DNA from 3 places in the Paenibacillus sp. FSL R5-0470 genome. Region 3 is predicted to be linked to each of the others. Evidence: riboswitches for the same ligand, from Rfam matches in the RefSeq annotation. Region 3 holds a riboswitch; each other region holds the start of a gene.
The links. A riboswitch is a leader RNA that binds a small molecule or an ion and turns the genes downstream of it on or off. The one in region 3 is predicted to bind cobalamin.

Region 1 (5,750 bases), 2.7 Mb from region 3:
AACGCCAGATTCGAACTTCAATTCTTTGTTTGATCTGTGCCTGCACCGTCCTATTAAGTGGCTGCTCTAAAGCTGCCAATGAAACCACACAAGTAACTCCAACACCTATAACAGAAGCCACTGCACCTGCGGCTACGAACAATGCAACAGAACAACCCAATGCATCATCCGGTACAAATACAGAGGGACTTCCGGCGGATGTTAGCGTTCAGAGAGTCATTAAGGAAGTCACTTTAAAGGACGGCTATCATAAAAAGATTGAGCTGCTGACAGACGGAGGCAAGCGGGTTACCATTACGGATCCGAGCCAAAAGATTGTTTTGCAGCAGATTGAATATGATGGGAAGATTACTACGTCTAATGGTAAACAGGTTACCGTTAAAGTCGAAGGTGGGGGAGAGCAGACCCTAACCATCCCCGATCATGTAGTGATCGAAGATGAGGACAAGCTTGGACTGATGCCAGGTGTTGATATCGAGTGGACAGTGAATGCCGAGGGGCAAATCGAAAGTGTTGAACTGGAGGATTAAAGAGATACTGAGGTGGCTGGCTAAATGAAATTTCTAATCGTATTTGGCAGTATAGTGGTTCCCGTCGCCATGCTAATGATACAACGGAAATGGATAAAGTGGCGTATTGTTTTTAATGTAACTTCTGTGTTGTCTACGCTTATTTTAGGTAATATTTCTGCCCTAGCTATATATGAAATATTAAGAGATAACACGGTATTTATGACCTCGATCCATGCGATTTTTTTGAATCCAATGTTCCTTTTAACGGGAGCTTATCTTGGAGTATATCTGGTCTATCGCTTGATGTTGATGACGTATGAAGAAGTATATGTATGATGTAGTTTAAAAAAAGGAGTGTCCCCGTGAAGGGACACTCCTTTTTTTATTATACAGCGAAAGCTAAGAGGGCTTTCCTACAACGTTTGTTCCACTCTTCGTGATCTTGTACGTAAGGATATCACCATTCCAAAAGTGGAATTTCAAGATGACCTCTCCATCTTTAACATCTTTAAAGAAGGCTGGAAGCAGCTTGATTTCTTTCGTGTTATAAGAGGGTGAGAACGTATTGCCGAACTCCTTGAATGGTGTCCAGTCTTGCGGGCCTGCATTGCCACCAGCGGTATAGACAGCCTCCATCGTGGCAAGCTGGTTACCATTAAAGGTAGTTGGAATCACAAACGATTCAGTCGTACCTTTGGCATCACTTAATTTGGCAGTGTCATTCACGATGATCTTTAGTCTCCACGCAACGCCTTTGTTGAATTTCAGCGTTAACACAGCATTTTCACCGTATTTTTGGGAAGCTGTGAGCTTTTTAAGTTGGCTGGCTTTGATTGTGAGTTCTTCGCCATTTAAGGTGTAATCTTTGCCTTTAGTTAGATATTTGCCATTTACACTAATGGTAGTAAGCTTATTTCCGTTTAGATTAAGCTTCACTTTGGTGTCTTTGATCGCTGCCCCTTTTTTTAGATAGACCAGATCGCTTTCAGTGCTGGAGGAACGTTCCTTCAGACCAGACATTAATACACCCTGCAGCTCAGAATCGGACCACTTATACGTTTTGCGGTTGAAATGCTGCCCATTATCCCAGAGCATGGAGGTCATTTTCTTTTCTTTTAAATAATAGGTAAGGTACTCGAAGAATTTCAGCTTCTCGCCTTGTTCAATCACACCTGTATCTTTATCGAATCCTAGCAGTCCAAACTCACCAACGATAACAGGGATTCCTTTGGCTACGAATGTGTTGTAAACGTTATCAAAAGTTTGGATGATATCGTTTTTTGTATCTTTTTCAAATGTGGTGTAACCAGCGATATTCACACTGAACGGCCAGAAGCCATAGTAGTGAACGGTCGCAATTATGTTCGGATCGTTAAGAGCTGTAATCGTCTTGTAGAGCTGATCCATTCTAGGTTGGGTAGGAGAAGTCTCTAATGAAGGTAGCACTAGCGGACGGACATCATTTTTTCCACCTGAGTTTCGAACGATCTGATGGAAGGAATTGTTGAGCTCTGCAAGCATCTGTTCCATCTTCGCTTCATCCGTACTTCCGCCATCTGTGAAACGAGGTTCATTAATGCTTTCGAACATCAGCTTATCGGATTTATCCTTAAAGCGGTCCGCAATTTGAGTCCATGCTGCATTATAACGCTCCAGCGTTTCCTCATGCTTCTCTTCCATATGACTTACCCATAACCAGGAGTCGTGATGGACGTTAATCATTACATATAACTTGGCGTCCAGCGCCCAGCCTACAACTTCTTCGACACGGTCGAGGTAAGCTTGATCAATGGTGTAGTTCGGTGCTTCACCTATGTGTGAATCCCAAGTGATAGGAATACGGATACTTTTGTAGCCTTGTGCGGCGATTTTCTTAATCAGTTCTTGGGTCACACGCGGATTGCCCCAGGAGGTTTCATCCTCACCTGTAGCATCTAGAGTATTGCCAAGGTTCCATCCGGGCTGCATATCGTCCACATAGGATTGGATCTTACTCTTTGGTGCTGCCTTAGCTTGTTGCTCGTCCTTAGTGGCAGCGGCGGCAATGGATGAGAACAAAGAGAGCAGAAGAGCGGTGACAAGGGTCAATGATAAGAATGATTTCTGGATTCGAGTAGTCATTGAATTCTCCTTTGTAAGATCATTTTTGAGGATGCTTAAACCTGACCTTCCTTGGTACTTTGGTGCTTAGATGAACACGTACACCTCCATGAATTCGTTGTAAACGCTTACCAAATACCCTAACATAGAATAATTTCAACGAGTACCTTACTAATTTGTGGTAAATTCATATATGAATTAGTGATTTGCAGTGATTCCAAAGTTATGGAGGGCAATCCAGTGAGCAGATTTCATTACATAGGCTCGGCTACAGAGCTTCCGTTAGGAGAAAGAGGCAGTGTACCGTCAGCAAAGACATATAATGAAGTGAAAAATTCCCCGGAGTATAAGAAACAAAGAGAGGCTCTGCGCCTGCAAGGCATAATTCCTTTGGATGACATCGCAGATCTATCTCATTTAAGAGATGAGGATTGTCTTGTATACGACTCGGAAGAAGATGCAGCGGGTATTTTTATAGAGGAACTTGGGTATTGGAACGATGAGATCCGCAAGCATTTTCGGAGTCCATATGTGTACCGGATTTCACCGAATTGGGGCGGCTTCTCTGTAACCCCTAAGCTAAAAGATACTCTACCGGGATCGTATAACGCCTCACTCAAGTGTTGTCGGGAGTTATTTAGGCTTATGACAGATTATGGGGTATCTGGTGCCGAGTTCGAGCTCTATACATGCTGGGCTGAGGAAGAAGGACTCCCACGTAATAAGAAGTATGATCGAATCTTTGATTTGGCCTCTTTGTCACTGGAGGATGGTTTTGAGCTGAGAGAAAAAGAATATATTGTGGTTAGAATGATTTGATATTCAATAGGATTATTGCTAACTACTCGTTATACAAAAAACAAATATTGCATGACAAAAGCAACTATATTAGATATGATGAAGCATGAAAAATTAATATTAGCAATAGGTGCCAATTATGAATGTTTCGGAATTACAATCATAGATTGGTTAAATGGAAAGCGGGTGTGAATCCCGCGCGGTCCCGCCGCTGTGAAAGAGGAGTCCTTGCAAGGTGCCACTGGGAAACTGGGAAGGTAGCAAGGGTGATGATACTTGAGCCAGAATATCTGCCTGTTTCTAATACACCGTTAAACTCTACGAGCGATAGAGAGGTGTTTGATATAGTATATGCCTGCTATTGTTGCGGTTCACTATCTTAAACCTCTTGACGTTATGTTGAGTGGTTTTTTTGTAGTGCTATGAAAGTTTATTCTGTTTTTTAACATAGGAAGAGAAGGGAAGGGTTATGGAAACATGAAGAAAAATAAGTTTTCAGCTTGGTTACTTATTGTAGCAGTATTTATCACGACGTTCTCTACAAGCGTAATCCCGGCTCATGCGAATGAAGCAATTGCCGATAGTGCAGTTGTAACAACAGAGGTTGATCAAGCTCTAGTAGAGCAGATTAATGCGTTAGTACAAGAGCCAGATACAGAGAAGCCTACGATTTTGATAGAAGGTATACAAGATAAACAGGAAGTATCCAGTAAAGATTTAAGCTTCAAAGTAGTGGTTACAGACAATGTCTACAAAGACATTATTCCAGTAGTTAAGCTGAACCAAGTCGTTCTATCAGCTACTAATGGTGAGTACAAAGCATCTCTTAACCCGGGTAGTAACGTAATCGCAGTAACGGCTGTGGATGGCGCAGGAAACAAAGCAGATAATGTAACCTATCAGGTTACTTATAAAATCACTGCCAAAGAACAGTTAGATAAAAGTTTGGCCTACATCGTTAACACCGTAAAGAATCCGTCATTTGGAACAGGTAGCGGAGAATGGTCGATTCTTTCTCTAGCACGTGCGAACTACAAAGTACCAAGTGGTTATTATGATCTCTACTACAATAATGTAACTAAGATGGTTGAAAGTTTATTGGCAACAAATAATGGTAAACTCCACCCATATTTCAGTACAGAGAATTCCAGAGGGATTCTAGGTCTTGCATCTATCGGAAAAGATATCACGAATGTTGCGGGATATGATCTGAGAACTGCGCTCGCTGATTATCAATTGGTTAAGAATCAAGGGATTAATGCTCCTATATTTGCTCTGATTGCCTTAGATACTCGAAATTACGATATTCCTGTAGTTGAAGGGGATAAAGAGCAAACCACAAGAGAAAAACTGATTCAGCTCATTTTAAGTAAAGAAATAACCAATGGTGGATGGGCTTTTTTTGGTTCTCGGGCCGAAGTCGATATGACTGGAATGGCCGTACAAGCTCTTGCGCCTTATTATGATAATCCGAATGTAAAAGCTGCTGTGGATCGGGCAGTCGCATGGTTGAAAGATAACCAAAACAGTCAAGGTGGATATTCAAGTAGCGAAAGCATCGCACAAGCTATTGTTGCTTTAACAGCAATTGGCATAGATCCACACAGTGACCCAAGGTTTGTTAAAGAGGGTAAATCCCTAATTGATGCGTTATTAGCCAACTCTGGACCTGATGGTGGCTTTAAGAGTAGACCAACAGGAGCAGTAAATGGTATGGCAACAGATCAAGGTACATATGCACTGGTTGCTTATGATCGTCTGATCAATCATAAGAATCGTCTATATGATATGTCTGACGAAAAGCCGGGACCTGTTCAACCAGATGATCCGAAAGAAAAAGAAATAGAGTTACCTTCGGGTGATAAGCCGGAAGTTGTAATCAAAGATGATGCTCATGATTATATCATTCCGATCAGCTCTGGAGACAGCAACAAGGAAATAACGGTAGTTATTCCTAAAGATCAACAATCGAAGGTTAGTGTCAGTTTACTTAGTAACAGCGATCTTCCTCAGATAGAGGCTACCAAAGGTGACGTATCTGTAGTTATTCCAAAGGGTGCAAAAGTTACAAGTGGGGATGCCTCTGCGATTGAATTGATCTCTCCTTTAACAGGCACAGAATCTGAAATAAAAGATAGTCTGAACCAGGTTATTTCTCAGGACAAGAAGCTGGAGAACATTATCCAAGCTTTTTCCATGGGTGGCAATGCAAAGGTAGAATTCAGTCACTTTATTACGTTAACCTTTAAGGACCTTAAAGGAAAAGATGTAGCCTATATTCAAGACGGCACACCTCATGCGATTCAAAAATTTGCAAGTGACGCCTTAGGTTTGGCAAGC
Region 2 (5,750 bases), 2.4 Mb from region 3:
AGATTTAGGACTTGAGTATACCTCCCACCATGCCATCGCGTAAGTATGCACTTTTAGTTCACGTACTTACCTAAAGGTAAGCACTGCAACCTGCCTGCACGTATGATTGATGTATAGTCTTCGGGGCGAATCTCGTCTTCGGTGTACACCAAATATCACACAAGAGAGACTGTGTCATTCCGCCATTTTACTTGAGTAAAGGTTAGACGGATGTAACGTTATGTGTATGAACTCTATATCACTGATAAAAAAATTTGCCTGAACGCAAAGAAATACCCCACCATTACTGGCAGGGTACGGTACTTCCGCATAATTTCAACATAATCCATTTGGGATACTCGACTACCACTTAAGGTTGACAGGGTGCGTCTTTGATTATGTATGAAAAAAATCCACCAGCATGAGTACTGGCGGATTTAATAAGGTGCAGCTATATTGGGAGGTTTGAAACTTAAATAAACAAAGTCTTAGAGATGATTACCAACAAGATAAACAGAACCAGAATTGCGGCGGTAGAAGTAAAGCCACCATATCCTCCTGCGAATTCGCCCATTTTAACTCCTCCTTTGTAATTGAATACAATTTAAAATATACAAGCTTTTGTAATGATGACCAGTAGGATAAAGAGCACTAAGATTGCCCCTGTGGATGTAAAGGCTCCACCAACAAAACGTTCAGGTTCACGTTCACGTTCACGTTCACCAACGCCGCAACAACGTTCTCCACGTACTTCGCCCATTTGTCAATTCCTCCTTTTTAATTGGATACAAAACTAAGATATGCGGGATTTGTATCGGTGCTTGGGTAAAAAAGAAACGAAAATAGTAGGCCTGTTGCGGGATCCGACATTTCGTAAAAAACAAAAAAATACCCACCAGCCGAAGCCAGTGGGCGGTTTTTCCCGGTTTTATGATTTTTTTAAATAAGGGCTATAGCCAGCAGAGTGAACAAACTCAAGGTTAAGATGTCATTTGTAGCAAAAGGATTACCAAAAAAAGCTGAAGTGTGCACAGATCCGTTATGTTCCGTTCTTAAGTAAACATTATTTCTGTCCACATTTGTAATTACGCCTACGTGCTGTCTACCATCTTTAGTCAGAATCCGCACTCTTCTATTCATGTAGCGCAAGCAGCTGCAATAAGCATCCATCAGGAAACTCCCCCTCGCTCGTATTACTTTATTTTATGATAAGAGGTTACGCCGGTAACGGCCAGCAGCGCCCAAAACTTCCGGCTCGACAAATTAACTTTCCAGTTCACATTGTAAGGTTAACTGTCTTACTTGCTCTTTCTTGCCGTTTACGAGTACTACCACTTTATTGTCATTGTTGCCCTGATTCGCTGTTTCCTTCTTTTTCAGCCCTAGGTACTTTGCAATCCCGATCACATGGCTATCAATGATTGCTTGGATAACCACATCTTTTTTGAGTTTGGCAGCGTCGGTTGCCACATCCAAAAATAAATTCTCCGTGAGTACTGCAGGCATGTTGCTCTCACGCACCACGTGCAGGTTTTTTGCCTTTTGGCCCCGGTCGTTGGGGACTCCATTACAAGCGGAAAAGACACTCTTTCGGTAGAAGAATGGTAGAAGAAACAAAAAAGCGCGACTCCCCAAACTTCAAGAATCCGCGCCAAATATGGTTTTTTGGGATGCTGGTGAAGGGAATTGAACCCCCGGCCTACGCATTACGAGTGCGTTGCTCTACCCCTGAGCTACACCAGCTTAAGGCCGATTTTTCTGTCAAACAAAAAATATTATACAACTTTCAGCCAGAAACGCAAGCCTATTTCTCCCTATTTCCCTACTCTCCCGAACTGCTATTCCACCTGTAGTTTACGCTCCACAGACTCCAGCTTTCCACGGCTAGTGGAGGGTTTATCGCGGCGGTCGTCTATTTTAAGTGAGGTAGAGACACGCTCTGCACCTGCGGCAAAAGGAGACTCGTGCAGTGCTTCGACTGCAGCAAAAATACGCTGAAGAGGCCCTTCGATGATTGTACCCATGGATGTAAGCTCATAAGTAATCCCTTCTACCGTCTTCAGCACTCGCTGCATATCCGCAACATAGCTGCTAAGGCTCGTACTACCTGTTCCAATCGGAATAACGGTTACTTCAGCAATAGGCATGGGAATACCTCCTCGGAATTTTAAAGTATGTGTCTCCTTCTATTGTAACAACACCACCGCTCTCCCACAAATGATCTCAGCTTTATTATGCCCCTTCTTCTTTCCCCAAAATTCTCCGAAATATGACTTTCGCCACAAGTATTTTTTCTAACATGAATTCTAGGGTCATCTGCACTACATTTATGGACTCTTTGTGGCATCTTTTCGGACAATTTATGAATCATTTTTTATATGCCTGTGGATCAATTGTGGATTACTTATGGACAGCCTGTGGATCATTTGTGGAGTACTTTTGAAGAACCCGCTCCCCGCGCGGGTTTTCTAAAAAACTGTTTACAAACACAACATCTTGGGTTATTTTTATCTAACGACAACAAAATATAGTGGAGACAGGCGCTTTGATCCTTTATCGGAATTAGAGCTTAATAGGGAAGTACGGTGAAAATCCGCTGCGGTCCCGCCACTGTAACCGGATGCCCCTTACAAGCTTTTAGAAGCTTAAGATGGGCAGATCTCCTGGCAGAAGCCACTGAGGGGTAAGAGCCCCCTTGGGAAGGCGCTGAGAGGTCCTACGGAAGCCAGGAGACCTGCCTGTTTCGACGACACCAACTATGAGTGCCTGCGAGGAACAGGAACGGTGTCCGCATGCGGTCATCTTCTTAGAGGCCACTACAAATATCTGTGTGGATATTTACATAACGCATCGGGCATTTTCTGCCATCCTCGCTAGAGGATGCTTTTTTTATGAGATCACAATGAATATACGGCCGCTTATGCGGCCCCACTTCTTAATGATAGGACGATAGACTGAGAGGAGAGCTATACAATGACGTTGTTGGAGAGACAATTTAACGGTACAACAAATGCACGAGAAGTTCTTTTAGAAGAGCTCATTGATTTAGGACGCGATATTATCGACAGCCGGGATTTGGACCTGCTGCGCGAGAATGCCAATTTGAACGGAGAGAGTTTCTCCGGTAAAATGAGCAAGTTCGGCAGTGAATATTCAAAATGGTACGCCCGCAACTTTACGATGCCGCCGCAGCTAGTGCAAGCCATTGATGACAATGTCGTCTATGTGCATGATCTGGATCAATACGCAATCGGAACGACTAACTGCATTTTTATCCCGTTTGATAAGCTTCTCCGCGAAGGCTTCAACACCGGCAACGGCAGTGTTCGTCCTCCGAACTCCATAATGACAGCTATGTCACTGGTAGCAATTATTTTTCAATCCCAGCAAAATGCTCAATATGGCGGCGTATCCGCCAATAAGCTCGACTATGATCTGGCACCTTATGTAACCAAATCCTTCGCTAAGCTGTTCCGCAAGGGTCTGGATTATTTTGATGAGGGACAAGCTAATGATTCTTTGGGCGAGATTACAATGAGCCGGACCGATCTGGCGGAGTTATATCCAAAAGCATTTCGTTTTGCACTAAAGGAAACCGAAATCGAAACCCTGCAAGCGGCTGAAAGTATGGTACATAATCTCAACACCATGTCCAGCCGATCCGGTGGGCAAATTCCGTTTACCAGCATCAATTATGGTACTTGTACTTCACCAGAAGGTCAGCTTGTGATCAGCTCCCTGCTAACAGCAACGATGAACGGACTTGGCAGCGGAGAAACACCTGTGTTCCCGATTCAAATCTTCAAATGCAAGCAAGGAGTCAATCAACAGCAAGGCGATCCTAACTATGAATTGTTCTTAAAAGCGGCGGAATGTTCTGCACGCAGACTATATCCGAACTTCGCTAATCTGGACGCTCCGCTAAACTTGCAGTATTATGATCCAAGTGATCCTGATACGGAATTTGCTACAATGGGCTGCCGCACCCGAGTGCTCGGTGACCGTTTTGGGCGTAATCATTGCTCCGGGAAGGGCAACCTTTCCTTTAATACACTGAATCTGGTTCGGCTCGGTCTAGCACACGGCACAGTAACAGGCCGACGTACCGTCGCAGACGAAGCTGGCTTCTATGAGGATCTAAATCACTATATGGATATTGCGCTGGAAGGACTTCTTCATCGGTTCCACATCCAAAGCGCGCAAAAAGCTAAAGCATCCGATTTCATGATGCGAGAAGGCGTCTGGGAAGGCGGCGAAAATCTCGCTCCTGAAGACTCTGTAGGCGAACTGCTGAAGCATGGTAGTCTGTCGCTTGGCTTCATCGGTATGGCGGAATGCATGAAAGCCATGTACGGCAAACACCATGGCGAGGATATGGAAGTCCATGCCAAGGCTGTGGCTATCGTGCGTCACATGCGGGAGTATTGCGACCTTAAAAGTGAGGAACTTAATCTCAACATTACCTTGTTCGCAACACCAGCAGAGGGCCTGTCCGGCAAATTCACCAAGATTGATCGCAAGGTACTGGGTTCTATTCCGGGCGTAACTGACCGTGAGTATTATACGAACTCTTTCCACATCCCTGTATACTACGATCTAGGTGCTGCTCAGAAGATCAGCTTGGAAGCTCCTTTCCATGAATACTGCAATGCCGGGGCTATTTCTTATGTCGAATTAAATGGCAATGCCCGCAGCAATCCATCTGCTTTTATCAAAATCATTAAATATGCACTAGAACAACAGGTCAGCTACTTCAGCATTAACCATCCGATTGACCGCTGCTCCAGCTGCGGATACGAAGGCGTAATTGGGACAAACTGTCCTTCCTGCAACGCACATGAGAATGACGTGCACATCCGTCGTTTGCGCAGAGTTACAGGTTATTTAACTGGCGACTATCAGACCCGCTTCAATGCCGCCAAACAAGCCGAAGTACGGGATCGCGTTAAGCATCTATGAATATTTGCGGATACTATCCGGAGTCGATTAACGAGGGAGAGGGCATGCGGGCCGTCCTCTTCATCAGCGGCTGCCGTCATCGTTGCCCGGGATGCTTTAATCCCGAGACATGGAACTTTAAATATGGAGAAGTCTTCACCTTAGAACGTCAACATGAAATCATTGCAGAAATCGCCGCTAACCCTTTGCTGGATGGTCTAACACTGGCAGGCGGCGATCCTTTTTTCTCGGCAGAAGAGGTACTTGGGTTCATTCATGAGCTTCGCGCCGTGCTCCCTGGCTTCCCCATTTGGATTTACAGTGGTTATACGTATGAGGAACTAACCGCCCTTCCCGGTTCGCCGGAGTGGAATCTACTTACACAGTGTCAGGTATTAATAGATGGACGTTTTATAGAAGAATTGAAAGACACTACACTTCCTTACCGAGGAAGCTCTAACCAACGCATAATCGACATTCCGGCCAGTACGAACGGCTCGGAGGTCTTTCTGTGGCAGCCTACTGCGCTATAATATATCAATTTTTGATATTCAAAATTAATCCAAAATAAGAAGGGATGAAATAACCATGCCACAATTCGTAGTAAAACCAGATAATCGCCAACTGGCTTTTGATGAGAAGCGCCTTTCCGTATACGCCGACCGTATCTTAGAAGGTCTTGATCAACTAAATAAAGAAACATTGCTGCGGGGAGTAATTTCCAAACTGCGTCGTGACTCCGTAAGCGGAGAAGAAATTAGCAATGCCTTCACCATGAGTGCTCTAGAGCTTGTAACGAAAGAAGAGCCTACTTGGAAGTTTGCAGCTGCCCG
Region 3 (5,750 bases):
TTCCGCAAGCGCAGCCGGAAAATGAATACCGAAGGTTGAGCCGAGAAGGACTTATAGATAAAAGTTATGATTAAAAGGAGGAGAACAAATGGAGCTATTAACGATTATTAAAGCTATTATTTTGGGAATTGTTGAAGGATTGACTGAATTTGCTCCGGTATCCTCCACAGGTCATATGATTATTGTTGATGATATGTGGTTAAAATCGACAGAGTTATTTGGGCAATATACGGCCAATACGTTCAAAGTGGTTATACAGCTGGGGTCAATATTAGCAGTTGTAGTTATTTTTAGAAATAGGTTCATTGAATTGCTGGGCTTAAAGCGCTTCAGCCGCAAGCAGTTGGATCCTGTAACCGAGCAACAACCACAGCTTGAAAAAGGCGGCCACCTGAAGCTTACACAGGTGCTTGTAGGTTTAGTGCCAGCAGGCGTGCTGGGGGTTCTGTTTAATGATTATATTGACGAGCATTTATTCTCTACATCCACCGTGTTAATCGGTCTAGTAGTCGGTGCTGTATTAATGATTATTGCGGATCTATTCGGACCAAAGAAGATTCAAACGGAGAGTGTCGATCAGATTACATATAAGCAGGCGCTAGGTGTTGGTCTGGTCCAGTGCTTCTCCTTGTGGCCGGGATTTTCTCGTTCCGGGTCGACGATTTCTGGTGGTGTTCTTCTGGGTATGAGTCATCGCGCTGCTGCTGATTTCACGTTTATTATGGCTGTTCCAATCATGGCAGGCGCCAGTTTACTCTCACTGATGAAGAACTGGCAATATTTCACCATCGATGCCCTGCCGTTCTTCATTGCAGGCTTTATCAGTGCCTTTGTATTTGCACTATTATCGATGCGTTTCTTCTTGAAATTGATCAACCGGATTAAGCTTTTACCATTTGCTATATATCGCATAGTACTTGCTGCAGTAGTATATTTCGTGTTTTTCTAAATCCGTTATAAGGAATCGATATAACAAAAGCCCCCGTAATCTATTGCAGATGACGGGGGCTTTCACGTATGATGACATCAGATTTAAGACACTCACTTTATCCTTATAATTCTCGCATAAACGCTTAAGGTCTGTATAAGGCCACCGAAAGCGTTTCAGCTTATGGATGATAAGAAAGTATAAGTATCACGAAATCCTTTCTTATCATTCTCGCATAAACGCCTACCGTCCGTATAAGGACACTGAAGGCGTTTTAGCTTGACAATATCGGAGACAGGTGCTTGCCGGAAATTAGTAATTCGGTAGGCTTAATAGGGAAATTCGGTTTGAAGCCGATGCGGTCCCGCCACTGTAACGGAAGAGTCCATAGCAACATATGTCACTGGCAATTTACTACTGCTGGGAAGACTGCTAAGGATGCTGACACCGCTAGCCAGGAGACCTGCCTGTTTCAACAGCACTGCTTCACCTACGGAGGATAGGAAGGTGTTAGACGTTAACCATAGGTATATTATGGGCGTCTTTCCCTTTGACTTTTTTAGGGAAGGGCGCTCTTTTTTAAAGGAATGCAAGTGATATCGAGTCCAAAATAAGAAGATGGAGAAGGGGAGCTGCAAAGTGACGAACAAAGTAAAAGTAAGCAATCTTGGCTATCCAAGAATCGGAAAAAACCGCGAGTGGAAGAAAACGTTGGAAGCCTTCTGGGCGGGAAAAATAAATGAGGAAGCGTTCCGTACTGAAATGACAGGAATTCAGCTTCAGCATTTGAAGACTCAGCAGGAGGCAGGAATTGATTTAATTCCGGTAAATGATTTTACGTTCTACGATCATGTGCTAGATACAGCTGTAATGTTCGGGATCGTACCTCCACGTTATGCGTATGATGGTGGCGATATTGGGCTTGATCTTTATTTTGCGATGGCTAGAGGAAATGCTGAGGCTACTGCTTGCGAGATGACTAAATGGTTCAATACGAACTATCATTACATCGTTCCAGAGATCGGTGCACAAACGCCGCGTCTGACCGAGAATAAACCACTGGCTGCTTATCGTTTTGCCAAGTCCCAAGCGGGAATTGAGGGTAAACCTGTGGTTTTAGGCCTTTATACATTCCTTAAGTTGTCAAAAGGTTTTGCATCTGCGGATATTGCGAAGATTGCTGCTCGGTTTCTTCCGGTTTACGTTCAGCTGTTGCAGGAACTGAAGCAAGAAGGAGTAAGCTGGGTACAAATTGATGAACCAGCGATTGTTACAGGAATAAATGAATCAGAATTATCCTTACTTCACTCGATTTACACAGAAATTGCTGAATCCGTGCCTGGATTAAATATTATTCTGCAGACTTACTTTGAAGCTGCTGAACCGCTGGAGGCGCTGTTCAAACTTCCGGTACAAGGTTTAGGTCTTGATTTTGTCCATGATGGCGGGACGAACCTGGCATCGATTGAACGTCTTGGCTGGCCTGAGGATAAGTGGCTGGGAGCGGGTATTATTGACGGACGCAACATCTGGCGCTCAGATCTGGATGCTAAGCTGCAGCTAATCGAGAAGCTGAGTGTACATGTATCACTTGATCGTCTTATTATACAGCCTTCTTGCAGTTTGCTGCATGTTCCGGTTACTGTTCAGGGTGAGGTGAAGCTGAAGGCCACCGTTAAGGCTGCTTTAGCTTTTGCCGATGAGAAGCTTAGAGAGCTTGGCCTGCTTGCCGCAGCCTTAGAGGGTACAGCAGAAGCTGCTGCTGCGTTGACGGCCAGTCGTGAAGCCCTTACTGCCTTCCGTGCACTTCCTGAACGCGGTCGTAAGGATGTGGCCGAGCAAGTTCTCGGACTTACAGATTTACCAGACCAACGTAGCCTACCTTTTGCTGAACGCCTGAAGGTGCAGCAGGAGAAGTGGCAGCTGCCACTTCTGCCAACGACAACAATCGGAAGCTTTCCACAGACCGTAGAAGTGCGCCAGGCAAGGTTGAAATGGCGTAAAGGCGTATGGAATCAAGAGCGTTACGACGGGTTCGTTCGTGAGCAGATTGCAGATGCAATCACTTTCCAAGAAAAGCTGGGTCTGGATGTACTCGTGCATGGTGAGTTCGAAAGAACCGATATGGTGGAGTTTTTCGGGGAGAAGTTGGATGGTTACTTATTTACTAGTAATGGCTGGGTTCAATCCTACGGATCACGCTGCGTTAAGCCACCAGTTATTTATGCGGATATAGCTTTTATCCAGCCTATGACTGTAAAAGAAAGCGTCTATGCTCAGTCGTTAACTTCCCTTCCTGTTAAAGGTATGTTGACTGGTCCTGTTACGATTCTCAATTGGTCTTTCGTACGTGATGATCTTAGTCGGGAAGCAGTAGCGAATCAAATTGCCTTAGCGCTCCGTCATGAAGTTAAAGCATTGGAGGATGCAGGCATAGAGATGATTCAAGTAGATGAACCGGCTATCCGTGAAGGACTTCCTTTGAAGGCTGAAGATCATGAGGCATACTTGAATTGGGCGGTGAAGTCGTTCCGTATCGCGACGAATCATGTGAAGGCTACGACACAAATTCATACCCACATGTGCTATAGCGAATTTAATGACATGATAGACTCCATTTCAGCGATGGATGCGGATGTTATCTCTATTGAGACTTCACGTAGCCATGGGGAACTGATCGTTAGCTTTGAGGAGCAGGCGTATGATAAAGGAATTGGTCTTGGTGTATATGATATCCATAGTCCACGGGTTCCTGCAGTAGAAGAGATGACAGCTAATATTGATCGTGCGCTGCGGGTGCTTGATCCTGAACAGTTCTGGATTAATCCGGATTGCGGTCTTAAGACACGTGGCTGGCAGGAGACAGAAGATGCACTTCGTAACATGGTAAAGGCTGCCGCTATTGCAAGAGAAAATGCAGGAGTTAGTGCTTCCAAATAACATAAGAAGTATACAATAAATCATAGCCGGGGAATTTCTCCCTGGCTTTTTATTTCAGCCACTTGATAATAATTCTCATTCTTGATAGAATGAGAAAAGAAAAGAAGGAACCGTGGAGGGTCCCTTCAAATCATCACCTTATTTGCTTTCGAAAGTCTTGCAATCTGTTTCTTCTGCACGTGTAGGTTCTTGGGAGCTGTGGAAAGCTACAAAGATAGAATCAGCACTGCATTTGTTCTCTTCTGCCCAGTGGGTGCAGGAGTTAACTTCGCAAATTACGTCTTTTGCCATGAGGGTTCACCTCCCCTTTTAGTAATAGACAGCATTATTAAAAAACTTCTCTGTTCAACAAGGTGGAGCTTGTCCGAACAGAACCGTGTTCTGCCCTCATTCATTATGAATAGAGGGTTTTTGGTATTTTTTTACGTGTTTAGACGTGGTAATTGTACCAAATAAAGTGCGTGTAAGCAAATGAGTTATTCGAATGGTTATGGTGTCCCATATGTCACTAGAAGTGGTTTGACTAGAAGAATCTCTCAGCCTGTATACAACAGTGCTTCTGTAAATTCGTTGTTAAACATTAGCTTTTCAGTATCTCAAGGCTATATTGCGAATACAAGCTTTAGTGTAACCGCAAAACAAACAGTGGCAAGCTTATTAAGCGGTTTTATGCCATTAAACAAAGCACTTCTAACCCAGGTCGATTTTTGCTCGAAAAATAATAGCTTAAACTAAAAGAGTTGCAGAAATGCGACTCTTTTTTTATTTAGAGAGCATAATTCAAAAGAAACTGTTCACAATTCCATTTTTCAGTGCAACCTTCCAAGTTTTGGAACGTCTTAGTAAAGAGTGACGGAAGAGATCTGCTTAGAACAAGACATTCCGTAACGATATTATGATCCGTGCAAGCGGTATCTATTACATTTTTGGAGGAATGAGAATGCGCAAATGGGGTCTGCATTACTTATGTTTATTAATTCTTACGGTAGTCTTGGCGGGTTGTGGCTCAGCGGATAGAAATTCAGCGGCAGATAGTTTGGCAAAAGAAAATGGTAGTACGAGTAACGACGCAGCAGTAGAGGTACAATCGCAAAGCTCGATGGCCTCAACAGCGGATCAAAGCACTTCGGCAGCTCCTGAGGCAGAAGCAACTGGCAGCGAGAATATGGCTGTAAAGGGCTCCACATCAGAAAATACAGATCAAGCAAGTGCAGGATTTACTGGTAGCGATGTAGTAGCGGGCTTGAACAAGAAGCTGATCTATAAAGCGAATCTTAACATGGAAGTAGAAGACTATGGAAAAGCACAGACTGAAATACGTAATTTAGTAACCATGGCCAATGGATATATTATTGAGTTTAATGAAAATATGTCGCAGTACGAGCAAGGTGGGACGTTTATCCTTAAGGTGCCTGCCTCCGGATTCTCACCTTTTCTGAATAAATTAGAACAAGTAAAACACGAATCTCTACAGCGCAGCATTCAAGGTCAGGATGTCTCAGAAGAGTATGTTGATCTGGAGTCACGTTTGAAGGCAAAACAGCTAATGGAAGCACAATATACAGAGTTTATGAAAAAAGCGACGAAATCCACTGATCTGGTCGCCTTCGCGAACGAGCTTGGTTCGATTCAAGAAAGCATTGAGCAGATTAAAGGTAGAATGCGTTATATCAATCAGAATGTATCCTTTTCTACGGTAGAATTGAGAGTGTATCAGACGGATGAAAGCATTGCTGTCAAAGAGAAGAAGGAGCAAGGGCCGTTACTGGAACGTGCTTCAGATGCTCTTAAAGGAAGCTTAAATGCACTATCTGTGATGTTTCAGTGGATTGTCGTTATCCTTGCAGGAGCGTTACCGATACTTATCGGGGCTGCCATTATT

Region 1: it holds a riboswitch for cobalamin, as region 3 does, so the genes downstream of both, MKY99_RS03960 (S-layer homology domain-containing protein) here and metE (5-methyltetrahydropteroyltriglutamate--homocysteine S-methyltransferase) in region 3, are expected to answer to the same signal.
Region 2: it holds a riboswitch for cobalamin, as region 3 does, so the genes downstream of both, MKY99_RS02420 (anaerobic ribonucleoside triphosphate reductase) here and metE (5-methyltetrahydropteroyltriglutamate--homocysteine S-methyltransferase) in region 3, are expected to answer to the same signal.

The regions. Positions count from the first base shown of each region.
Region 1 covers NZ_CP150238.1:901,757-907,506, forward strand. Annotated here, with positions in the region: gene MKY99_RS03940 (hypothetical protein) at 1-530, shown strand, start outside; gene MKY99_RS03945 (transposase) at 555-848, shown strand; gene MKY99_RS03950 (cellulase family glycosylhydrolase) at 912-2,633, opposite strand; gene MKY99_RS03955 (hypothetical protein) at 2,853-3,431, shown strand; cobalamin riboswitch at 3,522-3,723, shown strand; gene MKY99_RS03960 (S-layer homology domain-containing protein) at 3,888-5,750, shown strand, end outside.
Region 2 covers NZ_CP150238.1:550,081-555,830, reverse strand. Annotated here, with positions in the region: gene MKY99_RS02450 (sporulation protein YjcZ) at 452-553, opposite strand; gene MKY99_RS02445 (hypothetical protein) at 584-739, opposite strand; gene MKY99_RS02440 (hypothetical protein) at 919-1,149, opposite strand; gene MKY99_RS02435 (N-acetylmuramoyl-L-alanine amidase) at 1,243-1,596, opposite strand; tRNA gene MKY99_RS02430 (tRNA-Thr) at 1,651-1,722, opposite strand; gene MKY99_RS02425 (MTH1187 family thiamine-binding protein) at 1,818-2,126, opposite strand; cobalamin riboswitch at 2,501-2,736, shown strand; gene MKY99_RS02420 (anaerobic ribonucleoside triphosphate reductase) at 2,953-4,938, shown strand; gene nrdG (anaerobic ribonucleoside-triphosphate reductase activating protein) at 4,935-5,450, shown strand; gene MKY99_RS02410 (ribonucleoside-diphosphate reductase subunit alpha) at 5,506-5,750, shown strand, end outside.
Region 3 covers NZ_CP150238.1:5,005,496-5,011,245, reverse strand. Annotated here, with positions in the region: gene MKY99_RS22235 (DedA family protein) at 1-39, shown strand, start outside; gene MKY99_RS22230 (undecaprenyl-diphosphate phosphatase) at 89-949, shown strand; cobalamin riboswitch at 1,208-1,414, shown strand; gene metE (5-methyltetrahydropteroyltriglutamate--homocysteine S-methyltransferase) at 1,568-3,868, shown strand; gene MKY99_RS22220 (DUF1540 domain-containing protein) at 4,007-4,159, opposite strand; gene MKY99_RS22215 (DUF4349 domain-containing protein) at 4,809-5,750, shown strand, end outside.